Linked DNA regions of Endozoicomonas sp. GU-1. The protein of the gene in region 3 binds, or shares a complex with, the protein of the main gene of each other region. Links are inferred from orthologs where the notes say so. Each region holds a gene or a part of one and is shown on either strand. Other genes may lie near its edges. The genes, in order: dnaX, O3276_RS24355, holA and dnaN.

What was found.
Region 1: the proteins of holA (region 3) and dnaX are in contact, whole or in part, in a cryo-EM structure (PDB 8GIZ), measured with the Escherichia coli proteins. The link is inferred for Endozoicomonas sp. GU-1 from one-to-one orthologs.
Region 2: the proteins of holA (region 3) and O3276_RS24355 are in contact, whole or in part, in a cryo-EM structure (PDB 8GIZ), measured with the Escherichia coli proteins. The link is inferred for Endozoicomonas sp. GU-1 from one-to-one orthologs.
Region 4: the proteins of holA (region 3) and dnaN are in contact, whole or in part, in a cryo-EM structure (PDB 8GIZ), measured with the Escherichia coli proteins. The link is inferred for Endozoicomonas sp. GU-1 from one-to-one orthologs.

Annotation. Positions count from the first base shown.
Region 1 is NZ_CP114771.1:248,157-255,425, reverse strand. What follows is about bases 2,873-5,766. They hold dnaX (DNA polymerase III subunit gamma/tau), read right to left. Parts: upstream 5,448-5,766; coding sequence 3,297-5,447; downstream 2,873-3,296. Other genes in these bases: O3276_RS01175 (YbaB/EbfC family nucleoid-associated protein), read right to left, coding at 2,903-3,229. In the rest of the region: lon (endopeptidase La), read right to left, coding at 1-1,408; O3276_RS01185 (DUF72 domain-containing protein), read right to left, coding at 1,935-2,231; recombination mediator RecR, read right to left, coding at 2,228-2,827; O3276_RS25600 (TMEM165/GDT1 family protein), read right to left, coding at 5,847-6,065; O3276_RS25595 (TMEM165/GDT1 family protein), read right to left, coding at 5,999-6,466. UniProt on the Escherichia coli protein: Part of the beta sliding clamp loading complex, which hydrolyzes ATP to load the beta clamp onto primed DNA to form the DNA replication pre-initiation complex.
Region 2 is NZ_CP114771.1:5,793,317-5,800,665, reverse strand. Bases 2,771-5,744 are described here. They hold O3276_RS24355 (DNA polymerase III subunit delta'), read right to left. Parts: upstream 4,763-5,744; coding sequence 3,779-4,762; downstream 2,771-3,778. Other genes in these bases: mltG (endolytic transglycosylase MltG), read right to left, coding at 5,493-5,744; tmk (dTMP kinase), read right to left, coding at 4,832-5,467; O3276_RS24360 (PilZ domain-containing protein), read right to left, coding at 3,382-3,723; O3276_RS24365 (multidrug effflux MFS transporter), read left to right, coding at 2,771-3,286. In the rest of the region: O3276_RS24375 (Na(+)-translocating NADH-quinone reductase subunit A), read right to left, coding at 1-417; O3276_RS24370 (TatD family hydrolase), read right to left, coding at 1,140-1,922; more of O3276_RS24365, read left to right, coding at 2,147-2,770; more of mltG, read right to left, coding at 5,745-5,897; O3276_RS24340 (endolytic transglycosylase MltG), read right to left, coding at 5,881-6,549; pabC (aminodeoxychorismate lyase), read right to left, coding at 6,542-7,349. UniProt on the Escherichia coli protein: Part of the beta sliding clamp loading complex, which hydrolyzes ATP to load the beta clamp onto primed DNA to form the DNA replication pre-initiation complex.
Region 3 is NZ_CP114771.1:5,052,607-5,059,969, forward strand. What follows is about bases 2,279-5,266. They hold holA (DNA polymerase III subunit delta), read right to left. Parts: upstream 4,218-5,266; coding sequence 3,339-4,217; downstream 2,279-3,338. Other genes in these bases: O3276_RS21125 (hypothetical protein), read right to left, coding at 2,794-3,231; O3276_RS21135 (hypothetical protein), read right to left, coding at 4,150-4,389; O3276_RS21140 (LPS-assembly lipoprotein LptE), read right to left, coding at 4,386-4,961; O3276_RS21145 (protein kinase domain-containing protein), read left to right, coding at 5,199-5,266. In the rest of the region: O3276_RS21115 (DUF3581 family protein), read left to right, coding at 1-474; more of O3276_RS21145, read left to right, coding at 5,267-6,284. UniProt on the Escherichia coli protein: Part of the beta sliding clamp loading complex, which hydrolyzes ATP to load the beta clamp onto primed DNA to form the DNA replication pre-initiation complex.
Region 4 is NZ_CP114771.1:3,731,318-3,738,584, reverse strand. What follows is about bases 2,134-5,025. They hold dnaN (DNA polymerase III subunit beta), read right to left. Parts: upstream 4,186-5,025; coding sequence 3,082-4,185; downstream 2,134-3,081. Other genes in these bases: dnaA (chromosomal replication initiator protein DnaA), read right to left, coding at 4,248-5,025; recF (DNA replication/repair protein RecF), read right to left, coding at 2,134-3,058. Also shown: gyrB (DNA topoisomerase (ATP-hydrolyzing) subunit B), read right to left, coding at 1-1,839; more of recF, read right to left, coding at 1,832-2,133; more of dnaA, read right to left, coding at 5,026-5,882; O3276_RS15620 (hypothetical protein), read left to right, coding at 7,026-7,267. UniProt on the Escherichia coli protein: Confers DNA tethering and processivity to DNA polymerases and other proteins. Acts as a clamp, forming a ring around DNA (a reaction catalyzed by the clamp-loading complex) which diffuses in an ATP-independent manner freely and bidirectionally along dsDNA.

The DNA.
Region 1 (7,269 bases), 4.8 Mb from region 3 along the record:
CATCGGAAAGATCGTAATCCACTTCCAGATAGTGGTCATTGAATGAGTTGTTCTGTTCAGGATCCAGCACCTCCAGCAACGCTGAAGCCGGATCACCACGCATATCAGAGCCCATTTTGTCGATCTCATCCAGCAGGATAAGCGGGTTTTTCACTTCAACCTTGGCCATCTTCTGGATCAGTTTACCGGGCATGGAGCCAATGTAAGTCCTGCGGTGACCGCGAATCTCCGCCTCATCACGAACGCCACCCAGCGCCATACGGACAAACTTGCGATTCGTCGCCCTGGCCAGTGACTCACCCAGTGATGTTTTACCAACCCCGGGAGGCCCCACCAGACAGAGCACAGGCCCCTTCAGTTTACGAACCCGCTTCTGCACGGCAAGATATTCAAGGATACGTTCCTTGACCTCTTCCAGCCCGTAGTGGTCAGCCTCAAGAATATCCTGGGCACGCTTCATATCATGGCGGACTTTGCTGCGCTTTTTCCAGGGAACACTGAGCATCCAGTCAATATAGCCCCTGACCACCGTTGCCTCTGCGGACATCGGCGACATCATTTTCAGCTTGGCCAGTTCCGCCAGGGTTTTCTCCCTGGCCTCCAGGGTCATCCCCGCCTGATCAATTTTCGCTTTCAGCTCTTCCAGCTCGTTGGGCGCATCGTCCATATCCCCCAACTCTTTCTGAATGGCTTTCATCTGCTCATTCAGGTAATACTCACGCTGGCTGCGCTCCATCTGTTTCTTGACGCGACCACGGATTTTCTTTTCCACCTGCAGAAAATCCATCTCACCCTGCATAATACCAATCAGATACTCCAACCGGTCGCCCAGGTCGATGATCTCAAGCATTTTCTGCTTGTCTTCGATCTTCATGGGCATGTGTGCACTGATGGTATCCACCAGCTTGGCCGGGTCTTTGATACCGGATAATGAGCTAAGCACCTCATTCGGTACTTTCTTGCTCAATTGCACATACTGCTCAAACTGAGACATCACAGAACGAACCAACAGCTCACCTTCCCGGTCGCTGATCTGCTCTGACAGCTGCTCATGAACTTTCGCCTTAACCAGCCCATCGTCTTCATAGACCGAGTCAATCGTTACCCGAGTCTCACCTTCCACCAGAACCTTGACCGTTCCGTCTGGTAACTTCAGCAATTGCAGAATGCTGGCAACGGTGCCCACAGAAAACAGGTCTTCCACCTGAGGCTCATCGGTCTGGGCACTTTTCTGGGCTACCAGCAGAATTCTCTTGTCACCAGACATTGCCAGGTCCAGCGCCTGGATGGATTTTTCCCGGCCGACAAACAGCGGGATCACCATGTGCGGGTAGACCACCACATCACGGAGGGGCAACAAGGGCAATTCATAATGCTCTGATGGTTGCAGGGTATCTTTATTATCCATAGCTCAGCCCCTATATGTTCAATCTCAATAAAGCCTGCCATCCACCAGCCCGCTGGCTGGCTGAAAACTGGAAAATGAAAACCTGGCAGGCATTCAGGACACGATCTATTACGTGTTTGATCAATGGTCAGCCTACAGCAGAAATACCTGAAATACAGTCTCAGGCATCTGTAAAACCGGCCATGGTCTCTAAGATGGGGCTTTTCCGGCTAAATTACAATAGCCACGTCTTTTCGTCTCCTGAAAACGGCTAAGGGACGCTTCATCGGCACTCAAGTCCGGGATAAAGAATCTTGTAACATCAAGAACTTGCAAAAGAACTTCGTTCAGGTAACATAACAGTCATTCGGAAGAGACGTCGCATCGACTCTTCAGGAGAGTCGGAGCGTAGCGCAGCCTGGTAGCGCACCACAATGGGGTTGTGGGGGTCGGAGGTTCAAATCCTCTCGCTCCGACCAAATTTTTTCACCTATCTCTCAGATTTATCCACTACCTGTTTTACCCAAGCCTTCAAATCCGCCATCTTTTAGAAGATATCCAGCTGATCGGTTTCAGCCTCAATCTTCAGCGGATGCCATCCGGACAAGTCCTGAAAACTGTCATGAAAGCGCTTGGCCAGAACAGGAACCTCGCGATTACTTGGGCTATGCATAAAAAAGTAGGGTTGTTTTCCTGCTGATATCCATTCCCTCAACTTGTGCTGCCAGGGTATAAGATACTCTTCATCACAGGTCATATCCCCCAGGCCAATAAAACGAATCATTGGAAACTGTCCGGTAGCAATTTCATGCACGGGAAGACGGGGCTTTTTGGCCTGAGTCAGATTTCAACCTTCTTGCGGCCTGCCAGGGCATGGGCCAGGGTACCACCATCCACAAACTCAAGCTCACCACCCAGGGGAACACCATGGGCAATGCGAGTGGCCGTCACCCCAAGGGTTTTCAACTCCTCAGCAATATAGTGCGCCGTGGCCTCACCTTCCACCGTCGGGTTGGTTGCCAGGATGACCTCCTCTACCTGATTATCAGCCACCGTTTTCAACAGGTGTTCAATGCCAATATCTTCTGGCCCGATACCATCAATAGGCGACAAATGCCCCATTAACACAAAGTAACGCCCTGAAAAGCCACCGGCCTGCTCAAAGGCCATAACATCCGAAGGATTCTCGACAATACACAACAGTTTTTCATCCCTGCCGGGATTGGCACAAATCTGACAGACAGGTTCTTCTGTCAGGGTACGGCAATGCCCGCATCGCCCCACCCCTTCGGCAGCCTGTCTGAGAGCAGCCGACAAGCGCACAGCCCCGTCACGATCCCTTTCCAGCAGGTGCAACGCCATTCTCTGGGCCGAACGCGGCCCCACGCCTGGCAGACAGCGCAATGACTCCATCAATTCCCTGATCATGGGGCTGAACATAAACAAAACCTGATTAACAATGATATCGCTACCCGACACCCATTAGTTCTAGCAAGCGTGTCGGGCGTAAGGAGTTTAGAATGGCAGCTTTATACCGGCTGGAAGACCGAGCCCTGAGGTCAGCTCACCCATTTTTTCCTTGTTGTTCTCTTCTACTTTACGCACCGCATCATTAATAGCTGCAGCCACCAGATCTTCCAACATCTCCTTATCTTCCGCAAACAGACTTGGATCGATCTCCACCTTACGAACATCATAACGACCGGTCATGATGACCTTAACCAGCCCGGCACCGGCTTCACCAGTGACTACTGCATTGGCCAACTCCTCCTGGAGTTTCTCCATATCTTCCTGCATTTTCTGGGCCTGCTTCATCAGATTGCCCATACCACCTTTAAACATATTGACCTCTGCACAAAAACACCAAACAAGGACCACCGGAATTCACCGATCATCACGCCCGGGCTTTTTACTTGATAATATTACCAACTGGCTGAATCGAGTCATCCAGAACCATGGCCGAAAAGGTCTCAATCAACCCCTTTACCCTGGCATCGGAATAAATACTCTCTTTCGCTTCCTGGAGACGCTCGGCGATTTTCCGTTCGCGCCAGGCAGCAGGAGTTTCATTAACAATACGACCAGTGTCAATTGACAGTTTAACGGACTGCTCAAAATAATCACACAGCGCCTTTTCCACACGCTGACGATGGGTGTCGTTGTAGAGCGTGCTGCGCTGTTCATCAAGTCGTAACCGGACGACACCCTGTTCACTGTCAACAAACTCACAATGGGAACCAATGGTGCCTGTCACCCCTCCCAGGGGAAGGCCACGAAAAACCTGAACCCAGCTCACAACATCCATCTGCGTAAATGACACCCGGTCTTCTTTTGCCGGTAATTCCACCACTGCCCTGACCGGGGCTTCAGGGGCAACAACCGATGGCAGACTCAGTGACTGAGAGGCATCCGCTACAGTAGCGATTTCCTGAGAATCTCCGGACGACCAGTGTGCCTGCATATCATCCAGAGCACTGTCACGCTCATCATAAACAGGCGACTCAAAGGCAGCCTGGTCATAAGCTGACAGTGGAACGACCTCGGGGACTGGCGGTGTATCTTCACTGACCACTGCCCGGGAGGCTATTTCCTCTGCTGGTGTCTTGGGTGGCTCATCAGCAAAAACAGGAGGCTCAAAGGTATCCCTGAGGCCACCGCTCTGGACCGAAGGGTTTTCGTGCTCAACTGTTTCCTGAGCAGTTTCATGAATAACAGCAGGCGCATCAACTTGTTGGGCAGCAGGCTCAGGCTCCGGATCAGAAGCTCCTTCTTCATCAGACGTACTGTTGTGAGATGAAGAGCCTTCAGCCGATGAAGAGCCCTCAGCCGGTGAAGAGCCCTCAGCCAATGAAGAGCCCTCAGCCGATGAAAAGCTTTGCGCAGAAGAGGCAACACTGTTTGTCGGCGGCGGTGCAACCGCCATCACATCCTGTTTTGCACCAGAAATATCAAGCGGCCTGCCAGCCGCTGGCGCACCATCGGGCCGGAACGCCAGCATGCGCAACAAGGCCATTTCAAAACCACCACGGGGATCCGGCGCCAGGGGCAGATCTTTCTTGCCCACAAGACCAATCTGGTAATAAAGCTGCACATCCTCAGCCGTCATTGATGATGCCAGCGCTATAACCTGCTCACGATCACCCTGACTGTTATCAACGGCATCGGGCACAGCCTGGGCAATGGCCACCCGATGCAGCAGGGACAGCATATCATCCAGTACCGCCAGATAATCCGGCGAATGTCCTGCCAGGGATGACACCGAACCCAGGATATGGGCCGCATTGGCGGTCGCCAGCGCCATCACCATCTTCATCACCTGCCCCTGGTCAATGGTACCCAGCATCGCCCCCACCTCAGCCTCACTGACCCGCCCATTGCCAAAAGCAATGGCCTGATCGGTCAAACTGAGGGCATCACGCATACTGCCATCCGCAGCACGGGCCAGCTGCCACAGGGCCGCCACTTCGCAGGGAATCTGTTCCTGTCCGAGGATATTCTCCAGATGACCAACAATTCGCTCTGGCGTCATATTCTTCAGGCTGAACTGAAGACAGCGGGACAAAATAGTCACCGGCAACTTTTGAGGATCGGTGGTTGCCAGCAGGAATTTCACATGAGGAGGCGGCTCTTCCAGTGTTTTCAACAGCGCGTTAAAACTGTGCGCCGAGAGCATGTGTACCTCATCGATAAGGTACACCTTATAACGCCCACGGGTTGGTGCATACTGGACGTTATCTAACAGTTCCCGGGTATCTTCCACCTTGGTTCTGGAGGCCGCATCCACTTCAATAAGGTCCACAAACCGGCCATCATCAATCTCTTTACAGGCTGAACACTGGCCACAGGGGGTCGAGCTGACACCCTGCTCACAATTCAGACACCTGGCAAAAATACGGGCAATGGTGGTCTTACCCACACCCCGGGTACCGGTAAACAGGTAAGCATGGTGAAGACGATCCTGATCCAGGGCATTAACCAGCGCCTGAAGAACATGGGACTGCCCTACCAGCTCTTTGAAAGAACGGGGTCGCCATTTGCGTGCAAGAACCTGATAGCTCATTGAGTAGCGTCAATACCTGATATGGAAATTAAAGAGTATCTATGCTAACCAAGAAGCCTTGAAATTGCACGATCAGGAAGCGCTAGAGAGGTATTTGAAAGTGAGTTTGTGAGCGAGGGAAATCCGGAGAACCCGAAATAATGGAGGCGAACCCTGCCAGCCACACCCCGGCACATAATGTCACTACTACCGTTGCTCCCTTCCGGGCCTGGCGGGGTTCGTAGCTGATTATTGCGGGGGGACCGGCAAGGTCCACCATAAAGACCGGGGCATCGCGTCCCGATGCAGCGCATTCTGCATAAAACCCGACCTGACGTCAACTGCCAGCGCACATCTGGCCATCATTTTATTCACAATCAGGCCCGGTTTTTTCCGGCTGGTGAGCCCGGAAAAATATTATCATTGATTCACCAGCGCCAACACACCCAACACCGCAAACAACATCGCAGCCCCACGGCGAATCCATTGCAGTGGCAGCCTCTCTGCCAAATTCTCACCAAAGAAGACCACGGGCATATTGGCCAGCATCATGCCCAGCGTAGTGCCCGCAATCACCATGATCGTGGCAGAATATTCAGCCGCCAGAAGCACTGTCGCGACCTGGGTCTTATCGCCCATTTCGGCCACAAAAACAGGGCCAGTGTCGTTAGAAAAACGCCATAACCCGTCATTGGCCCATCCTTGTCATCCAACTTATCCGGGGTCAGGGTCCATACAGCAACTGCAAAAAAGGAAGCAGCAATCAGATATTGAAGAATATCGGGGGAAATCCAGGCAACCACCCAACTGCCAAACCAGACGGCAATGGCATGGTTCAACAGAGTCGCCAGCAAAATAGCCAGAGAGATCAGCCAGGGAGCGCGAAACCGCAACGCCAGCATCAGTGACAGTAGCTGGGTCTTGTCACCGATTTCAGCGAGAAAAACAACCAGTGCAGAAAGGGAAAAGGTTTCCATAACAAGTCCGGGCAGGCGATGAATGATTGGCTCTTTAACCGGATCGAAACCGGAATTGGTCAAGACTCTACTGAACCACAATATTGAACACAACAGACAGGAGAATACAGAAAACATTGTAAGCCGGTGCTGATATGGAACAAATCATGTGTTCTATATTTCTTACAAACCAGAAGACAGCCGTCAGACTCCATGCCATTATCGGAACAAGTAGATATCAAGGGTAACTACTTGTTTTTTTGCGGATAACAGTCTGTGGGTAGTTGATTTAATACCCCAGGCTGCTCAGTTATTACCGTTGACATGTTGTTTATCAGTTCATGGAGGCCCTCCATTTTCTCGCTATTCATTGTGCATGTATGATTATTCTCGGTTACCTTCCTGGATAATCGCTCAAGCTTTTTATACAGCACTTCGTCATTTCCTTTAATCAATTTTCTAAGATCTGCAATTGCATCCCGATTTTTTTTACATCCAAGAAAAGTAACACATTGCTTCTGGGATAATCGCTCAAGCTTTTCCTTTAACTCTTTTTTAACTCTTTGTTGCTTATCAGCAACAGTTTGGTTTCATAGTCGTGCCGGACAATATTGCGTTTCTCCATGGCCAGACCAATGGCTGAAGCTGTGCAAAATGACACAAAACCAATAGGAACAGCATTAGGGAGAGTCGATACCGCATAACATAAAAGTGAGCCAATTTGACCGCAAGTACATGAGGTTATTAATACCTCTTCGTTCAAAAAGTAGTCTTTTAGATGGCAGGACGGCGCACTTGGGCATGATGTAGACTGCACTATTCAATTCCTGTTGACCAGTATGGAAAATAAGTCATTAATGCCGGGTCAGCTCATATGAAAACGACTT
Region 2 (7,349 bases), 740 kb from region 3 along the record:
CTTGCTGAACGGACGGGTGCGCAGGGCAGTCCAGAGACCGGATTCATTCAGCAGCGCTTCCACCTGTTCAGCGGTCAGACCCGCCAGTTCTTCAGGTTTGAAGGCCGTGAAGGTCTCTTCTTCTTCCTGGCCATCGACATCGATCACCACGGATTGCAACACCCGTTTTTCACCACGGTTAATTGCTGAAACTGTACCGCCAGCCAATGCTGTGTACCGGATACCCGGTGTCTTTTTATCGGTAAAGAGCAGTTGCCCTTTCTTAACTCGATCTCCCACAGCAACCGCCATCGTAGGCTTCATACCTACATAATCAAAGCCAATCACGGCAACAGAGCGCACTGCCCTGCCTGCCGAGATACTTTGTTCAGGCGATCCTGAGATCGGGAGATCCAGCCCCTGTTTGATTTTGATCATACCTTTCGCCTAATCAATCAAGTTGAGGTCAGGAGTAACCCGTCTCTCCGGTGACCTGGAACTGTCGTAACGAATTAAGGAAGCAATGCTCATTGAGTCTTCCCTGACGAAAAACACAAAAAAACAAAGCTCCCGGTAACCAGAACACTGGCCGGGGCACTGCACACTATGGTCAGTAAACAACTTGAGAAAGGGGGAGCAAACACGCCGGGCAAGGCAAAACCCTGAGGCCGAAAGCATCAGGGTCAGGCAGCAGAAGCTGATAGCAACCCCCCTTTTTCAAGGTTACTGCTGCGCAGTTTTATTCCCGGAAAGCAATCTGGCAATCCGATCAGACACAGAAAAAACTCCGCTGAAAATCAGCCGAATTCTGATGGGCATCCAGATGGACAAGCATCGTAACTGTAGAACTTGTGTTCTTTATAATTAGCCGAAGCATGATCGGAAATTCCGTATCTGAGCCTAAATCCGCAACATCACCGATGAAAATGGTGACGCAATTATAAAGAGACTGGAGGTGATATGCCATACTGGCAGGGAGGATATTTTTACCAATACCTATAAGAAATAACCAACAAATACCCTAATCGCCAGAGTTTTTCTCGCTCTTCCCTGGCAGAGAAAACAGCGAGAAATCCCGGCCAACTCACCCTTCGATCATGCAAAACCTGATAAATAATTTTTCCTTTATAGTATTAAATTACACGACTATGGAATAACAATCAGCTTGCCCGGCTAAACAGCCGATAGAAATTGTCAGACGTTTTTTCTCCAAGCTCCTCAGGTGTCACTCCTTTCAGCTCAGCAATAAATCGTGCCACGTCAGCAACGAACCTTGGCTCATTCGACTTGCCCCGATGGGGGACCGGTGCCAGATAGGGAGAGTCTGTTTCAATCAGCAAACGATCCATAGGTAAATAGTCAACCACCGCCCGCAACGCAGAGGCATTGCGAAAGGTCACAATACCCGATATGGAAATGTAGTAATTCAGGTCCAATGCCGCTTTTGCCATCTCAAGAGACTCGGTAAAGCAGTGCAGTACCCCGGCAGACTCTCTGGAACCGTATTCACGGAGAAAGTCCAGAGTATCTTCCCGGGCATCGCGGGTATGCACCACCACCGGCAACGCCAGTTCTGCGGCCAGTTCAAGATGGTTAATAAAGGACTGCCGCTGAACCGCCTGAGCCCCTTCGGTGGTGGCGTAGTAGTAATCAAGCCCTGTTTCACCGATAGCAACCACTTTTTTATGGTTGGCCAGTGAGCGCACGGCGTCGATATCAGGCACAACCTCCTTGCAGTCCAGGGGATGAACGCCAACCGAGGCATAGACATCCTCATAGCGCTCCGCCAGTGATACTACTTCCGGACCATTGGCCAGATCGATGCCAATACAGAGCATACGATCCACACCCGCCGCCCTGGCTGCCTCTACTGCAAGGTCAAGATTCCCCTCATAAGCACTCAAATCAAGACGATCGAGATGACAATGGGAGTCAATAAACATTCTTCTCTCCTGAAAGCTCAACCATGACAAGGTTGAACTTTTCAATTCACCTCAGTTTGTCAAGCCTTACGTCAATACAAAAAAAACCACTGCGGCGATGCTGAAGCGATGACAAAAGCAACTTCGCGGCCCAGCATACGTTTTTTCCTGTTAAAGCATCAGAGCATTAGAATATCATAAACCCACTTCTGCTTTTCCCACGTTTTTTTAGGCAAGACTGAATTGTGAAAGTTAACTCCACATTATTGATTCTGCTGCTGATGATCATGTTTCCACAGATTGTCGAAACGATCTATAGCCCGGCGCTGGGATCTATTGTCGATGCTTTTTCAGTGAGCTCGGTCCAGGCCGCCCAGACTCTCTCTGTTTATTTTTCTTCTTTCGCAATAGGTGTTGCGGTTTGGGGCATCATTGCTGATAAATGGGGCAGAAGACCTTCAATGTTAGCCGGCCTATTGATTTATGGATTGGCAACTTGCATAGCAATGTTAACCGATAGTTTCACCATATTAATGTTTGCAAGAGCGATGAGTGCTTTTGGCATTGCTGTTGGTTCGGTGATCACACAAACCATGTTGCGGGATCTCTACACCGGAGTCGAACTGGGTAAAGTTTTCAGCCTTATCAGTATGGGAATTGCACTAAGTCGGATTATCGGCATGCTTTTTGGCGGGCAACTTACTCAAATGGGCGGTTATCAGTACGTTTTTGCTGCTTTGTCTTTTTCCGCATTCCTGTTATTTGTGCTGAATAGTGCGAAACTTCCCGAAACACGACCAGAAAGAGTAAAATCGGTAAACCTTGTGTTGCTTGCCAGGCGTCTCTATTCCGATTCACATATATGGCACTCAGCACTGCTGGTAGCACTATACAATGTTGCTCTGTTTTCTTATTACCAGCTTGGCAGCTTCACGTTTCATCAACTTGGCCGCAGTGTTGAGGAATTTGGCCACAGTGGTTTAATCCTGAGTATTGGAACCTTGCTGGGCAGCTACTTAAATAAAAGACTGCTGGAGAGAGATATTAGTCAGCATAAATTATTATGGCTGGCTAATGGCTTTCTTCTATTCGGTGCATTGGGTGTATACCTTTTAATTTCCACTATCTGGTTCCTGATACCAATGCTGCTGGTCGTCATGGCTTTTGGGATTGCCATGCCTAACGTTATAAGCTCAGCACTACAGCAATATCAGGATAATCTCGGTAGCGCTGGAGCACTTTTTGGCTTACTGTATTATCTGATCATCGGCAGTGGTTTGATGCTGGCAGGCATTGTTCAGGATCTTGGTCTGGTTTTGCCAGGAGTCGCTATCTTAATTTCGCTGGTGATGCTATCTCAAAGCCGAAGTTATTTTCATACATAATTGTGGCCGAAAGCGAATCGGCCATAAGCATTAATGAATCAAACAGGCTCTTGTAAAACGGGGCGGATCATAATAAGCCGCCTGCGTAAGACTACTCACAATGTGTTGGTATGGCGGTCCGAAGACAAGGCACCGGCGATATGCTTCTCAATTTTACTGCGGACACTGTCAGTCGGATCATTAAATTGAATACCGATCCCTGCCTGTCGGCCACCCTGGGCTCCCATTGGCGTCACCCAAACCACCTTCCCCGGCACAGGAATCTTCTCCGGCTCATCCATCAGCGTCAGACGAATAAACACGTCATCTCCGAGGTTGTAATGTTTGTGGGTTGGCACAAACAGTCCGCCGCCACTGATAAACGGCATATACGCTTCATAGAGTGATGCCGTGTCCCGTATGGTCAGAGACATCAGTCCCTGCATCCCTTTCCCCATGACAACCCTCTCCTTTTTTCCTGAATTCAAATTCTGAACGGGTTTGAAACCCGATTTATATCACCAGCTCAAGATAATCGCTGAACACACCTTCCATCAACATCTGACTGTTCAGGTTAGCGCCCTCAAGCAACTGCTGTCGCTGTTGCATGATCTTATCGCGCAATACCAGCAGATCAGCCGCTGCCACTTTGTTAGCCATATAGTCCAGCATTCTCATCAAATCACGATTCCGAACACAGCTTTCATCGGCCGCCAGTTTCAGTTTTACAGCATCATCCAGCCAGCTGCCCATCCAGGCCAGCAGTTCAACCAGGTTACCCGTATGCCACTCTTTCGCCATTTCTACAGGAGTCAGATTCCCCCGAAACAGTTCAGGCATAGCATTAAACAAACGTCCTCGAACTGCCAGCGTATCATGATCAAACATTGCCCTGGCGGTCATGGGCGAACCTGATGAAAGGGTCAACAACTGATCCACCACCAGAGGATCGGCAATATGATCCGATAACCAGGCTTTTGCCTGCGCAGTATCCGGCACAGTAAAAGACACCATCTGACAACGGCTGCGGATGGTCGGCAACATATCTCCGGAGCGGGCACTGACCAGAATAAAGAGAGTATCACCGCCGGGCTCTTCCAGACTTTTCAGCAATGCATTGGCGGCATTAACATTCATCGCTTCCGCCGGGTTAATAACGATGACCCTGCGCCCCCCCTGCTGAGCGGTTTTACGGGCAAACTCATTGACCTGACGAACCTGGTCAATCTTGATTGGCTTGCCTGTCGCCTCAGGCTGAACCACCAGCAGGTCAGGATGAGTTCCCGCCTTTACCAGCTCACAGCTCTTGCAATGACCACAGGCGTACTCACCACTGTTTTGATGACAAAGCACACGAGTGGCCAAAGCCCTGGCAAAATAACCCTTACCAACCCCAGGCACCCCCTTCAACAACAGGGCATGGGAAAGCAGGCCTGCCTGCATTCGCTGAACCAGTGGTTGCCACTGAGCCCCGTGCCAGGGTAACGGCTTTGACAAGAAGTGACCCACCATATCAGTTGATTCAGAACTCAATTAATCCAACCCTTATCCTTGGCCGTGGAGCTATTAACTCCCAAGCCGACGCTGCAAAGCCTTGATGATATGTGCTTCAACTTCTGGAATCGACTGACTGCCATCAATAACAACGTACTGATCAGGAAAACGCTCAGCCCTTGCCAGATAGACAGTGCGAACGCGGTGAAAGAACTCGATCGCTTCCTGCTCAATCCGATCCAGAGCCCCACCCTGCTCAATAGCCCGACCTTTCGCCCTTGCCAGGCCAAGTTCCGGCTCAATATCCAGAAGCAACGTCATATCGGGCCGGCGATCTCCCTGCACCAGCTGCTCCAGTACCGCGATACGCTGCTCATCGATACCACGACCACCACCCTGATAGGCATAAGTTGCATCGGTAAACCGGTCACAAACCACCACCTTGCCCTCAGCCAGTGCAGGTTCGACACGCTGACTGAGATTCTGGCTGCGCGCGGCAAAGACCATCAACAGTTCGGTAGTATCTGTCACCGTCTCTTGGTGTTCGGCCAGCACCAGGTTTCTCAGCTGTTCAGCCAATGGCGTGCCACCTGGCTCCCGGGTTTCTACAACATCATGGCCATTAGCCTTTAACCATTGCAGAACAACCCCTTTGGCGGTGGTTTTACCGGCACCTTCACAGCCTTCAATCGTCAGAAAAAAACCCATCAATCTCTCAATTTCATTAGTATTGCTATTGCACCGTAGAACGATAATCTTTCCGCCGTTCCGTAATCTGATACTTCCTGACGGCTCGATTGTGCTCAGCCAGCGTTTTGGAAAAGTGGTGAGTACCATCGCCACGGGCAACAAAATAAAGCGTTTCGCCATTGGACGGATTCAGTGCCGCCTGAATGGCCTCACGTCCAACCGTCGCTATCGGGGTTGGCGGCAGACCATGAATCACATAGGTGTTATAGGCGGTACGTTCCCGCAGCATACGACGATTCAATTCACCCTGGTAACGATCACCCATACCGTAGATAACGGTCGGATCGGTCTGCAGTCGCATCCTTTTTTCCAGACGTCGGATAAAAACACCGGCAATATCAGGCCGTTCTGATGGCACACCTGTCTCTTTCTCAATAATCGACGCCATAATCAAGGCTTCGTAGGGGGGATGTATACGGCAGGTTTTCGGCCTTTTGATCCCACTCATCCGCAAGCACGGATTGCAGCCTTTGATGGGCTCTTTGCAGAATTGACGCCACCGGCGTCCCCGCTTCAAAGCTGTAGGTATCCGCATAGAACAACCCTTCCAGGTTATCGGTCTGCGGCACATCCCCGGGCAACGCCCCCATCACCGCAGGCAGTTTGTTCAGCTCTACCGGAGCGGTCAGTTTCGGGTGGCTATTCAAGTCTGTGAGCAACTCTTTTAATGTCCAGCCTTCCACCAGGGTCGCGCTGAAGTAATGAACATCGCCAGTAACAAACTTGTGCAACAGCTGCCGATAGGTGGTACCGGGAGCAATCAGGTATTCCCCGGCATGAAGGTCCGCAGCAACCCCCTTGACCCGGGCAAAGACCTTAAACATATCAGGATATTGAATCAGCCGGTCTGCCGCCAGTCGCTGCACCACACGTCCCAGCGAGTCGCCCGTAACAATGACGAACCCGGCTTCACTGGTTACCGGCACCTGCTGATCACCATACCAGCGCAGACCATACCAGCCAGCTACAAGACCTGCCAGGACCAGAAACAGAGCCAACAGCAAACCACCGAACAGGGTCAGCAGCAACTTCCTAAGCATTGAATTCTTCCAGTACACAATCTCGAATTTGGACAGTCAGTGGGCCAATCTCCCACTCCCTTCCCTCGTATTCAATCACAGGCCAGACACCGTTGACACTGTTGCAGAGAAAGACTTCCGCAACATCCAGCCCCCGGGGTACGGACTGCTCTTTAACCGTCATCCCACGATGACGGGCAAACTCAATGATAAAATCGCGACAAACCCCCGCCACACCCTGGAATGACAGATCCGGAGTCACCAGGGCTCCTTCATGGGTCACAACAAACAGATTACTCATGGTGCCTTCAACCAGGTTGCCCGCAAAGTCACACAGCAGACCTTCGTCGTAAGCATCGCCCTGCCATTCACTTCTGGCCAGCACCTGCTCCAGACGATTCAGATGCTTCAGACCTGCCAGGTCACTTCGCCCAAGACGCATCTGACAAAGCTTTACCCGTGCCCCATGCACTCCGGGATCACGGGGCCTTGACGGCAGCGGGTGGAGTGACAGAATCCGACGCGAAGAGAGACAACCCTCTGGATTATAGCCGCGTCCACCGCTGCCCCGGGTGATCATAACCTTCAGCACACCGTCACCGGCCTGGTTATCCAACAGAAAGGCATCCACCTCTTCAAGCAATCGCTCAATATCCACGGCAATACCCAGCTGCTGGCAAGAGCGTTGCAGGCGATGCCAATGGTAGTCAGCCAGCGTTGGCTTACCACCGGCAATCCGAACCGTTTCAAATAAGCCATCCCCGTAGGCCAGCCCACGGTCTGAAACCGGCAGGACACTTTCAGGCACTCCATTCACCCAG
Region 3 (7,363 bases):
GAAATCTGTACCAACGATAAAGGACATAAGAGCATTTATGATCTTTCCGGCAAGCTGTATCTGGATATTGAGCGTCACGGAGCCAGCAGTCACGATACGTTGATGATTGAGCAGCTGGTGCGCAGTTATGTGGCTTTCTCCGGTGAGAACTTCCCTAATGTCTTTGTGCCGCTGATGAAATCCCATGGGGTTATGATTAATACCGTCAAACCGCTGGTCATCTACGACAGTATGACCCTGAAAATGGCACGTGTTGACCTGGTAAACCCGCATCTGGAAGCAGCAGGCGCGACTCTGGACGTTAATGGCAAGCGCGGTAAGGTAACGCTTAACTTTGTTTACCGTGAAAATGGCGATGTGGTGGGGATGGGGGAGAAAACCATGATTCTCTCCGGTTTGCGGCCCTATGACCAGGAAGCCATTGATATCATGATTGAAAAACACAGCGCCCGGCAGCACCAGTTTGCCGGCTGAGCGTTTTTTTAATGGCCACTTTTCAATGATTACGTCTTATTTTCTGTGATGACTTTGAAGCGTGGATTCGATTCCGGTTTTTCCAGTGGTATTGCCACATAGTCAGACAAATCGCCTGAATTTTGATATTCTAACTGGCCGCCATTGGATGGCGATGAAAACCCCGTCAGCAATGGAGTGCATTGGCTTTCTAAAAAGTTACCGTGTACAGACAGAAGCAAGAATAAAACCATTTGCCATTGACCGTTAGTAGAGGGACTGTTTCATGCCAGCCTATCGCTCCAGAACATCCACCCATGGCCGTAATATGGCCGGAGCCCGTGCGCTATGGCGGGCAACAGGTATGAACGATGGGGATTTCAACAAACCCATTATTGCTGTCGCTAACTCATTTACCCAGTTTGTGCCTGGCCATGTTCATTTGCAGGACATGGGGCAACTGGTTTGCCGTGAAATTGAGCAGCATGGTGGTGTGGCGAAAGAGTTCAACACCATTGCCGTGGATGATGGCATCGCCATGGGGCACGATGGCATGCTCTATTCCCTGCCCAGCCGGGACATCATCGCTGACTCCGTCGAATATATGGTCAATGCCCACACAGCCGATGCGCTGGTCTGTATTTCCAACTGTGACAAAATCACCCCGGGCATGTTGATGGCGGCCATGCGCCTGAACATTCCGGTGGTTTTTGTGTCAGGTGGGCCAATGGAAGCGGGTAAAACCAAACTGTCACAACATGGGCTTGACCTGGTTGATGCCATGGTGATCGCCGCTTCAGATGCCGATGATGAAACCGTTGCCGAGTATGAGCGTTCAGCCTGTCCAACCTGTGGTTCCTGCTCAGGGATGTTTACCGCCAACTCCATGAATTGTCTGACGGAAGCGCTGGGTCTTTCCCTGCCGGGCAATGGTTCCATGCTGGCTACTCACGCTGACCGTGAGCAGCTGTTTCTGGAAGCCGCTCGCCGTATTGTTGACATCACCCGGCGTTATTATGAACACGACGATGAGAGTGTACTGCCCAGATCCATCGCCAGTTTCAAGGCGTTTGAAAATGCCATGAGTCTGGACATCGCCATGGGTGGATCGACCAATACCATCCTGCATCTGCTGGCAGCTGCCCAGGAAGGTGGCATACCTTTCGATATGCGTAATATTGACGAGTTATCCCGTCGGATTCCCCAGTTATGCAAAGTGGCACCCAACACCCCGAAATACCATATGGAAGATGTTCACCGGGCGGGTGGGGTGATGGGTATCCTTGGTGAGCTGGATCGTGCTGGATTATTGCACAATGATATTCCCATGGTGCACAGCGCCACCGTCAGTCAAGCCCTGTCCCGTTGGGATATTATCCAAACCCGTGATGAGTCGGTAACAACGTTCTTCAAGGCTGGTCCTGCCGGTATTCGTACGACAAAAGCCTTCAGTCAGGATTATCGCTGGGAGACACTGGATGATGACCGGGCAGCAGGCTGTATTCGCTCACTGGAACATGCCTTCAGTACTGAGGGGGGGCTTGCAGTGCTTTATGGCAACATTGCCGCCGATGGCTGTGTCGTCAAAACCTCCGGTGTTGATGATGATAACCTGGTCTTCGAAGGTCCGGCCCATATCTGTGAAAGTCAGGAGGACGCGGTCAACGCTATTCTGGAAGACCGGGTGCAGCCGGGAGAGGTGGTGATTGTTCGCTACGAAGGACCAAAAGGTGGGCCGGGTATGCAGGAAATGCTCTACCCCACCAGTTATCTGAAATCGAAAGGGCTGGGTAAGGCCTGTGCGCTGCTGACGGATGGACGCTTTTCCGGGGGGGACTTCCGGACTCTCCATTGGTCATGCTTCTCCTGAGGCCGCATCCGGTGGTGCCATTGGTCTGGTGGAAAATGGGGATATCATTCGGATAGATATTCCCAACCGAAGCATTAATGTCCAGTTGACCGAAGACCAGCTGGCCGTAAGACGCGCAGCCATGGAGGCCCGGGGGAAAGCTGCCTGGCAGCCGGTTAAGCCCAGGCCAAGAAGGGTCTCCACGGCGCTTAAAGCTTATGCCCGTATGGTCACCAGTGCCGATAAGGGTGCTGTTCGGGATTTGAGCCTTTTTGACTGATCACTGAGTCAGAAAAATAGGATTCCATCTGGTTAACTACTTACATACACAGAATACGAAGAGCCACCAGAATCAGCAGGATGCCACACAGCCGGTTGATCAGCGTGGCTCTTTTTCGTAGCGCTGGCAGCACTTTGCCATGGCCTGCTACTACTTCTATGTGTCGTGATGTTGTATTGGCTGCGAAGTATAGTGCTTTGCCAGCAGTCTTTTAATTAACTTTGCTGGTTCTGTCCGGTTTGGCAAGGACATCCCTGGCTTTTTCCAGCGCGGCATACTCATCAATAAACCAGCCGACACAGCGTTCAGTGCTAATCGGCACACCTGATTCATTAATGGGCTGATAAACGATCCACCACCGCTCTTCTGGCCGGGGGTCGTTGTATACAAAGACATATTTCATATCGCCCCGGTCAGTAATGGAGACCATTACCTTATCGTAGGGGGTATGCGGACACACGTCTTCCATCAAAAACACATAAGTAGGCCTGCCCTGATTGAACTCAATGTACTGAAACTCCTTTATCCGGCGAAAGGTCGCAAGCGCCTTTTCGATGTCCGAATTCATCAGGTAGCCGGGAATATTGTTGTTATCCCACCAGAATTTGCCGTCCAGTGATGGCTTTTTAACAAGAAAAGATCTGTTCATACTGCATAGTCCCTTAAACATTGTTTTAACTTTTAGACCGTTCGTACCAGATTAGGTTCCATGTCATGTTCGCCGACAGGGTTCAGGGCAGGTTATTGATGAATGAGTCAGTTGATGACCGGAATGGGGGGTAAACCTGCCAGATTCAGGGTCAGGGTCAGCAGTTTATCCCAGGCGTTACCTTTCTCTAACCCTTTGATACAACGATCAATCTTTCCTGTATCCAGCAGCATCTGACGCAGGTTTCGCTCGCTGCTCCGGCGAATGGCCTTTTCCAGCAGTGATGACCTGCGCTTGAGCATAAATGGCACAAACCCCAGCGCTTTAGCGGATTGTTCAATGGCCAGATCCCTTGCCATGCCCCGGGATAGCTGTCGGCTCAGATGGCTAAGCAGGCGTATCTCCCTGGCCAGAGCCCAGAGAATGATCGGAGGCTCAATGCCCTCACCTTTCAGAATGCCCAGGATGCGCACACACTGTTTGATATTGCCTTCCAGGGCGCTGTCCAGCAGTTGGAACACATCATATCGGGCGCTGTCCGACACCGCTTCTCGCACGGTTGCTTCATCAATGGTTTTGTCCCTGGCCAGAAGCTTGAGCTTTTCCAGTTCCTGGGATGCCGCCAGAAGATTCCCTTCCACACGCTCGGCAATCAGGCTCAGGGCATCCGGGGTTGCCCGGTAGCCATCCACTTTAAGCTGTTGAGCGAGCCAGCCTGGTAGCTGTCCGGATTCGATTGGCCAGATGGGAATAAATACTCCGGCCTGTTCCAGCGCCTTGAACCATTTTGATTTTTGCAGGGTATTGTCCAGACGATCCGTGATCATCAGTAGCAGATTGTCCGGTGAGGGGTGGCTGAGGTATTCCAGCAGCGCCTTACTGCCTGCATCTCCGGGCTTGCCATTGGGTATTCGCAGTTCAAGAATCTGCTTCTGGGCAAACAGCGACAGGCTGTTGGCCGTGCTGAGAAAGTCCCCCCCAGTCAAAGCCGTTTTCAATATGATAAACATGGCGCTCGGAAAACCCTGCGTTCCTGGCATATTGGCGGATCTGATCACAGCACCGGGCAACCTGAAGCGGTTCATCACCACTGACGATGTAGACAGGTACCAGTTGTTTCTTAAGCTGTGCGCCCAGTTGGTCAATACGAAGCTTCAAGGCAGAGGGTTCCGGTTGGATTCAATGCTTTCCATCTGGGCTTGCGCCGCAGCCCTGGCTTGTTCAGCGGCCGCTGACAGCTCAGCCTCAGACAGGCTGTGAATCCGGCGCAGGGTTGTGGCAACCAGCTCCTGCTGTAGCTCAGAAAGGATAACTCCTTGTTCGGATTCCGCCGCATTCGGCGCATCCTGGCTCAGGGTGATGTAGCGTTCACGGGTTAACTGAACCGGAGCGCCCAGAGGCAGGCCAGAGGCGGTTTGTAACTGATAGACCACCTGCATGGTAATTCTCTGCTCAAAATAGCCGGCACTGGCAACGGTCTGCTGGTCGGTGTCACGTTCAACGCGGATGATGTTGATGCGCCATGGAGCCACCTCGCTGATATTGATGCCACTGCGTTCCATGGCTCTGGAGAGGGAGCGTATATAGACAGGATCATTGCCGGTGATGGACAGTTGGCTGACTTCACTGGCAGTACTCATTGCGCCTCTCAGATGGAAGCCACAGGCCGTTAACAGGCTGGTTAACAGCAGCAAAGTCAGCGTGCTCACTGAACGAAAGGGGTAGGTCATGATCGCTCCAGCAATGATGCTTCAAGTGTCCAAATTCGACCTGTAATTCTACCATGACGGCGGTAGGCAGAAAAAAGAAAATTATTGCGATTGTGGGCCGCTTACTGATGGAAGTCAGCATAAATTCAGTGGCAATCAGGACATTTATATTCAAGCCTGCTACTGATATGCCGCTTTTTTATACAAAGAAAAATAAGAATATTGTTCTTATTTATTGGATTCTGGAGCCAAAGAGACATGCCTCGAAAAATTGAAGGTGGCATGAGGCCTCCCTTGCAGCCTCATCCACCAAAAAATCCTAAGCCAAGGAAAGATGACTTTGCTGGGCAATCTGTGGCTAAGGTGGCAGGGCAATTTTACGTCAGCCCAAAAAAAGGTGAGACGCTAACAGGGAAAGCCCCAACACCTCTTGTGCAACGAAACGCGCTCTCCTTTGAGATTGATAACCTGCAACCAGCAGCACCGATTACTTTTACAGGTGCCACCATCGATCCAGAGTACAACTATCCGATCGTACCCCAAAAAGATTTGTATAAGAGCAGGAAGTTAGGCACGGGAGAATTTGGTGTTGTGATTCTTATGGTTCACAGGTATACCAGTCAGAACCTTGCCCTTAAAATAGTGGCTGATGATGATGAGCGCAGACTGGAATGTGCACAATTGATAAAAATTCAGCGTGCAGTCGCAAGAACAGGCGGGAACTCAGAGAATATTGTCAACCTCATTGCCCTGAGTCGAGGAAGATCAAATAAAAAATACGCCCTTTTAGAGTACGGAGGTAAGGATTTACGTGAGTCGTTAAAAGAGGGTGTTCGTTTCAAAGGTGTAGAGCTGAAAGAGGCTTTTTTTCAGGTGGTTAATGGGGTCAGTACGCTATTCCAGGCCGGTTATCAGCATCATGACATAAAGCCTGCAAATATTTTGATTAATGATGAAGGCAAGGTAAAAATCTGTGATTTCGTGTTAGCAGAACCACTTGGCGGAAGTGTTCAGGTCCTTAGTGGAACCTCCTGGTATAAGCCACCGGAAAAACTATATAGACTGGATGATCAGAAGAATGACAGGGCCGACTCTTGGTCCCTGGGTTGTACGTTCGCGGAAATGCGTCTGGGTTACTCGGTAATGCCAGTAGGTGATGACATGCCCTTTAATGAGGCTGTGAAAGCAATAAAATCATTGAGAAGACAGACATGGGAGGAGCTTTTGGAAAAAGAAGGTCAGGAAGCTGCTGACCTATTCTTGTCATTAACGGAACTGGACCCTGCGGACCGGTTATCCCCCACTGAAGCACTGTCTCACCCTTACTTTGCCACCTTGCGTTGATCTAGTGCTTTGTTGATATTTTTTTAAGAATCCCTTATCAATGAAGCAGAGCCATTGCCTGGTCAGTATTTGTATGGCCAGGAGAATGAATGGTTATTCATAATCCAGCTCTTCATTCTGTATATTTTTCAGTACGCTCATGGTCCAGGCATCCGGGTCAAACACGCCGCAATGAATGCGGCGTGTTTATCGGGTTTTAGCCGGTGTTGCGATTAAGCCAGGTCAAAGCGATCAGCATTCATCACCTTGGTCCAGGCGGCGACAAAGTCACGAACGAATTTTTCCTGATTATCATCCTGGGCGTACACTTCTGCGTAAGCTCGCAGAATTGAGTTGGAACCAAATACCAGGTCAACACGGGTAGCGGTCCACTTCACGGTATCGGTCTTGCGATCGCGGATCTCATAGAGACCATCAGCGGTCGGTTTCCATGTGTAGTTCATATCCACCAGGTTAACGAAGAAGTCTGTGGTCAGCTGACCTTCGCGATCGGTGAAGACCCCGTGTTTGCTGCCACCATGGTTAGTGCCCAGAACCCGCATACCGCCGATCAGTGCGGTCATTTCGTGGGCGGTGAGTCCCATTAATTGAGCACGGTCCAGCAGCATCTCTTCCGCTGCCACGGCGTAATCCCGCTTCAGCCAGTTGCGGAAGCCATCGTGCAGAGGCTCAAGCACTTCGAAGGACTTGACATCCGTCTGCTCCAGCGTGGCATCACCACGGCCCGCAGCGAAAGGCACCTTAACGTCAAAGCCAGCGGCCTTGATAGAGGCTTCCAGAGCGACATTCCCGGCCAGAACAATCACGTCTGCCAGGCTGGCACCGGTTTCAGCGGCAATCGGTTCCAGTACCGAGAGTACTTTGTCCAGGCGTTTGGGTTCGTTGCCTTCCCAATCCTTCTGGAAATCGAAACGGATACGGGCACCGTTGGCACCACCGCGCTTATCGGAGCCACGGAACGTACGGGCGCTGTCCCAGGCCGTAGTGATCATATCGCTGTTGCTCAGGCCGCTGGCGGCAATTCTGGCCTTGAGCGCAGCCACATCGTAATCGGTCTTGCCAGCAGGTACCGGGTCTTG
Region 4 (7,267 bases), 1.3 Mb from region 3 along the record:
TGGCATGTAGATCATTTCACGAAGCACTGCAACTGGATAAATACGAGACAGCTTATCAGCCAACTTATGGACACCTCTGAACTCTTTTACCAGGCTTTCAAGTGGCTGGTCACTGATCCCTGGTGCATTATCGTTAACATGCAGGCTGGCATTTTCAAGTGCAGATTGAGTCAGATAAGCATCCAATGCAACATCATCTTTCAGGTATTGCTCCTGTTTGCCACGCTTAACCTTGTACAATGGCGGCTGGGCAATGTAGATGTAGCCATTCTCAATCAGCTCAGGCATCTGACGGAAGAAGAAGGTCAACAGCAGTGTACGGATGTGCGATCCATCCACATCCGCATCGGTCATGATAATGATGTTATGGTAGCGGAGTTTTTCAATATTGAACTCCGTACGACCAATGCCACACCCCAGGGCTGTAATCAGGGTTCCGACTTCCTGGGAGGAGAGCATCTTGTCAAAGCGGGCTTTCTCAACATTCAGGATCTTACCCTTAAGCGGCAGGATCGCCTGAGTCTTCCGGTAACGCCCCTGCTTGGCTGACCCACCCGCTGAGTCACCCTCCACGATGAAGAGTTCAGACAGCGCCGGGTCTTTCTCCTGGCAGTCCGCCAGTTTGCCGGGCAAGCCGGCAATGTCCAGGGCACCTTTACGGCGGGTCATTTCACGGGCCTTGCGGGCCGCTTCACGGGCCCTGGCAGCATCCAGCATCTTACCGACAACCGCTTTGGCTTCCTGGGGGTTTTCTACCAGGTAGTCCGCCAGGTATTTGCCCATCTCCTGCTCTACCGCGGTTTTTACCTCGGAGGACACCAGCTTGTCTTTGGTCTGGGAAGAGAATTTAGGGTCCGGCACTTTGACAGAGATGATTGCCGTCAGACCTTCCCGGGCATCATCACCGGAGGTGGCCACCTTGGCCGTCTTCTGGAAACCTTCCCGTTCGATATAGCCATTCAGGCTTCGGGTCAGCGCCGCACGGAAGCCCGCCAGGTGTGTTCCACCATCGCGCTGGGGGATGTTATTGGTAAAGCAGAATACCCCTTCCTGGAAGCTGTCATTCCACTGCATGGCCACTTCCACACCAATACCGTCTTCCCGGGTCATGTCAAAGTGGAAGACTTTATTGATGGTGGTTTTATTCTGGTTCAGATGTTCCACAAAGGCCTTCAGACCACCATCGTATTTGAAGTCATCAACCTTGCCGGTGCGCTCATCCGTCAGCTGGATATAGACCCCCGAATTCAGGAACGAAAGTTCACGCAGGCGCTTGGCCAGAATGTCATAACTGAACTGAATATTTGAGAAGGTCTCCGGGGAAGGAATAAAGTGCAGTTCCGTCCCGGTAACGTCCGTTTCACCAATCACCTTTAACGGCTCTTCCGGAACCCCTTGATGGTACACCTGCTGATGAACCTTACCATGGCGGCGGATGGTCAGTTTCAGCTGGCTGGACAAGGCATTAACCACTGACACACCCACACCGTGCAAACCGCCGGAAACCTTATAGGTGTTGTCATCAAATTTACCACCGGCATGAAGCACCGTCATGATGACTTCAGCGGCAGAAACGCCCTCTTCCTCATGAATATCCACAGGGATACCACGGCCATTATCCTTAACCGTGATGGACTCATCCGGGTGAATAATGACCGAAATCTTGTCACAGTGACCCGCCAGCGCCTCATCGATGGAGTTATCAACCACCTCAAACACCATGTGGTGCAGACCGGTACCATCATCGGTATCACCAATGTACATCCCCGGGCGCTTGCGGACAGCATCCAGGCCCTTGAGGACCTTAATATTGGATGCGTCGTAGTTTTGTTCACTCATGCTCTATCTCCAAAGACTCAGCCCGGCGAATACTTTGCTGACCAGGGTTCTCATGTGATGTAACAGTAACCTGCCCATGTTTCACGTGAAACATTTTCAATTCCGTTTCAGGCAACCAGCAATGTTCCAGTGCCTCCTTCTCAACACAGGTGATGAAGGTCTGGCAGTTCATTTTTTGAAACAATCGACAAAGCTTCTGTCGATTAGGGGTATCCAGTTCTGATGGCAGGTCATCGACCAGGAAGATGCACTGTTTGTCTTGCAGCTCTTTGTATAGAAAGCCCTGAGCAAGTTTCAGTGCACAGACCACCAGTTTTAATTGACCTCGTGAGAGGATATCAACCGCACTGCCTTTGCCCATCCGAATCCTTAAATCTGCCCGTTGCGGCCCGGCATGGGTATAGCCCGATTGGACATCTCGTGCCAGTCCGCTACTGAGTACTTCATGCAGCTCTCTCTCCCTATCCCAGCCTCGGTAATATTGGATAGAAAGATTATCCAGATCGGCCAATTCCGAAAGCACCTCATTGAAGACGGGCGTCAGTCTCTCGATATAGTCGCCGCGTAACACGTCGATGGCATTGGCCGCTTTGGCAAACTCTATGTTCCACGAAGTCAATTCAGAACCGTTTATTCTACCATGACGGAGCAGACTGTTCCGCTGTTTCAGTGCCTTCTGCATGCGTTTCCATAGCGGGAAAAAGTCATGATGTTTCACGTGAAACACGCCCCAATCAATAAAGTTCCTTCGCAGCTTTGGGGAGCCTTCAAGCAAACGGAAGGTGTCCGGATTAATCACCTGTAAGGGCAGTAACCTGGCCAGCTCAGAAGTGGACTTCAGGTTCTCTCCGGACACCCGTATCTGCAGTGTTTCATCCCGCAGGTTTCTGGAAACACCTACCGGTATGGATCCCGATGACACACCGATTCGACCAAACACCGTACAGACCTCGGCATCACGATTGATCACCGGTTTAATTCGGGAGGTCCGAAACGATCGGGCAACCCCGAGAAGATGTATGGCCTCAAGCACGCTGGTTTTACCACTGCCATTGAGCCCGTAGAGCACGTTTACAGAAGGGGAAGGGGTAAGCGAAACAGAGGAGAGGTTTCTAATATCGGTTATGGAGAGCTGTTGAATCATATTCTGTTTATTTCCGAACCTGAGTAGCCCGGAAGCCGGATCAGGGCGAGTGTCTGATGCCACCACATCAGACACTGACTACTTCTGCCGACAGGCTGTTACAGCCTCATAGGCATAACAACATAGGTGGAGTCACCAGACTCAGACTCCTCAAGCAGCGCACTGCTGTTCGGGTCGGAGAGGGTCATCTTGATGGCCTCACCAGACAACACAGAAAGCACATCCAACAGGTAGCTGACGTTAAACCCGATCTCCATGGAGTCACCATGATAAGCCAGGCTCAACTCTTCTTCGGCTTCTTCCTGCTCCGGGTTGTTAGCCATTACCTTAAGCTGGCCATCGGAAAGAATCAGGCGGATACCCCGGTATTTCTCATTGGACAGAATAGACGCACGCTGGAATGTCTGACGCAGTTCCTGGCGATCACCAATAATGATCTTGTTGCCGCCTTTCGGGATTACGCGCTCATAGTCTGGGAATTTGCCGTCCACCAGTTTGGAGGTGAACATAAAGTCGCCGGTTTTGGCTCTGATATGATTCGCTCCCAGGGTAATATGAACGCTCTCTTCCCCTTCGGTGAGCAGACGTGCCATCTCAAGAATACCTTTACGGGGCACGATGACCTGATGCTTGTCCTGCTGGTTGATATCGGCTTCCACGCTGCACATGGCCAGACGATGACCATCGGTAGCCACCGCACGAAGACAGTTCTGGCTGACTTCCAGCAGCATGCCGTTCAGGTAGTAACGGACATCCTGCTGGGCCATGGCAAAGCCGGTACGGTCAATCAGGCGACGAAGACGTGACTGACCAATGGTAAAGGATACCGATCCGGCCTCCTCTTCAATACTGGGAAACTCATTGGCTGGCAGCGTGGAGAGGGTAAACCGGGACCGGCCAGCCTTGACCTTGACCTTCAGATCATCCTGATGCACTTCAATCAGAGTGTTTTCAGGCAGGGACTTACAGATATCCATCAGCTTTCTGGCCGGTACCGTAATCTCTCCGACTTGGGCAACATCTTCCAGAGCGACACGGCCAACCAGTTCGACTTCCAGGTCAGTACCGGTTAACGAGAGCTGGTTTCCATCGACTACCATCAACACATTGGACAATACCGGCAGCGTCTGTCTGCGCTCAACCACACCTGCAACCAGCTGAAGTGGCTTAAGCAATGCTTCCCGATTAATGGTAAATTTCATCGCTTTCCTTTCTCTTGATATAAAAAGGTATTCACCTTTTTATGAGGTTGAATAAGGTGGAATTAACTTGTCAGTGAGCGCAACAGGTTTTTGTAATCGCTTTTGATCTCGTTATCCACTTCGACCAGTTCTTTTACTTTACGGCAAGCGTGAAGAACGGTGGTATGATCACGTCCGCCGTAGGCATCACCAATCTCGGGTAAACTATGACTGGTCAACTCTTTAGAGAGAGCCATGGCGATTTGCCTTGGCCTTGCCACAGAACGGCTGCGACGCTTGGAAAGAATATCCGCCACTTTGATCTTGTAGTACTCGGCAACCGTCCTCTGGATATTATCTATACTGACCTGTTTGTCCTGTAAAGCCAACAGGTCTTTCAGGGACTCGCGGATCAGATCAATATCAATACGGCGCCCCATAAAGTGCGCACTGGCGATCACCCGCTTCAGGGCACCTTCGAGTTCACGCACATTGGAACGGATTCTCTGGGCAATAAAGAAGGCGGCTTCAGGGGGCAGTTCTACTTTCTGCTGTTCTGCCTTTTTCATCAGAATGGCAACGCGGGTTTCCAGTTCGGGCGGCTCCACAGCTACCGTTAAACCCCAGCCAAATCGGGACTTCAGCCGCTCTTCAACGCCGCTGATCTCCTTTGGGTATCGGTCACAGGTCAGAATCATCTGCTGACCACCTTCCAGCAACGCATTGAAGGTGTGGAAAAACTCTTCCTGTGAGCGCTCTTTACCGGCAAAGAACTGGATATCATCAATCAGCAGCGCATCAACAGAACGATAGTACTTTTTAAAATCATTAATGGCATTCAGCTGCAGTGCCTTCACCATATCCGCAACAAAACGCTCGGAGTGTAAATAAACCACTCTGGCATTACGGTTCTGCTTGACCAGGAAGTTACCCACCGCATGCATCAAGTGAGTTTTACCCAGACCAACACCGCCGTACAAGAACAGCGGGTTGTAGGAAGCACCGGGGTTTTCTGCCACCTGTCGAGCGGCCGCCAGGGCCAGCTGGTTTGATTTACCCTCAACAAAGGTTTCAAAAGTGAAACCAGTGTTCAGCGAACTGTGATGCTTGATAGACCCTTCCACTTCAACCTGCCGCACCGGGACAGGCTCTTCAGACGTAGCACTCACCGACTCTTTCAGTGGGTTAACCTTGATCTGGGCGGACTCCTCTGTCTGCCTGCTGTCATCTTCCTGAAAACCGGAGTCTGATACCAGATCCGGCTCCGGGGTATTGTCCTGCGCAACCGTTAAAGCCGACACCAGCTCATGGGTAACCACGGAACGCTCAATAGCGGCGTGTTTCAGCGGGTTCTCAATGGGTTTCTCAGAAACGGTCACCGTTGCCGCAGGCTGAATCTCTCTGGGTGGCACTTCCCTGAGCTGAGGCTCTCTTGGCCGTGCAGATCGCTTGCTCAGTGAGGGGGGCCGACGATTGGACACCGCCAACGCAACGGCTGGAGAGTCCCCATCGGACAGTTCATCCAGAATCTCTTCGATTCTTGGCAAAAACTTCTCTTTCACCCAGTCGGCAACGAACCGGTTGGGAGCCAGTAAGCACAAATCGTGTTCGTCCCCCATCACTTTCAGAGGGCGAATCCAGGTATTGAATTGCTGAGAAGACAGCTCATCCTGCAGGATATCGATACATTTTTGCCACAGCTCAAGGGGCACAGGCACTCTCCTACTCTCCTACTCTCCCGCTCTCCCACCCATCTCCGGATATAGATAAGGATCAGGATCAGGATTTGATACGGGTATCACTGAAGCCGGTCAGACAGCCTGCTGAAGACCTTCAGGTATGAAATAACGATTGGATAGACAAAAGAGAATTGTATCCTTTCTGGCAAAAGTTATCCACACCTGCAAAACAAGACAAGAGATCATCCGCCATGAACAATATCCTTATATTTCAATGAGTTGAAAATAAAACCGGCATAATGCGGAGGAAAATATTGCTTGCTACTCCCTGTGGGTAGGTCCGTTTATGAATAGCAATAAACCTTATGATTTTCCTGTGGGTAAATTGAATAACAAGCAATCTGTGGATAACACTCATAGTTATCCACAAGTCATCAAGACCAAAACAACAACATACCTCCGGGATTTCTACAAAAAAGCACACATCCTCAAAGGCAGACGATAACTGGCATAAACTGAGTTATCCACAGAAAAACCCTGCCTAAATAATTACATTAAAATCAAAAACACATCACATAAGAGATAACTTATCTATTTATATATCTATGAATCACGGCCTGGTGATTAACATTATTTGATCTTTTGTACTAACTTGAACAGGGTGTTTAACAAGGTCATACCAACAAAATAAAATTCATTCATTATGTTAGATCCGCTATCAAGGCTGACGGCTGTGCTGGAGGCACAAATGCCCATGGCCAATAATGAGGCCACAGGGCACTTGGCTAGTCAGGGTGCTTTCGGGCGATGTGTGAAGGATGCCAGTCAAACAGAAAAGAAGCTGCCCGAGCAGTCTGTGGCCAATATAAACTCGACTGCCCGGGAAGGTAGGGATGGGCTCAGGCAGATCTCAAAGGGAACCGCTTTTCAGCAGAACCGGTACAAGATAAATCCTTTGTTAGAAATGGAATTTATGCCGACATACGGGGGATTTGAGCCAATCGGGTACTATTGTTGCCTGGGTAGGAATCAATTGCAGAGTAAAATCAATCTGTTCCGTAAAATGATTCCAAAGTTGACCCTGGAAATCGGTCAAATTGCCAGGGACAAAACTTGTCAATGTTCTCTGAGAGGATTCAGCGTTGGTGTTTTAACTGCCTATTCGTGCAGGATGCGTTGAGTTTGGATCCATCGATGAGGAACAGCTGCAAGCTCCACGGATTGGAACAGCAGATGTGCCATTATGACGATCAGCTTGTGGAGTGTTTGCTCAGTTACCAGCCAGATACTCCTGATGAACAGCAAGAGCTGTTTATTATGTGTATCTGGTATCTGAGCCTGCTGGTAATTTCTGATAGAGGTCGAAGCGCTAACACTCTGGTGATCAACCGCAAGGTGGTCGCTCTTTTGGACGATGGCCTAAT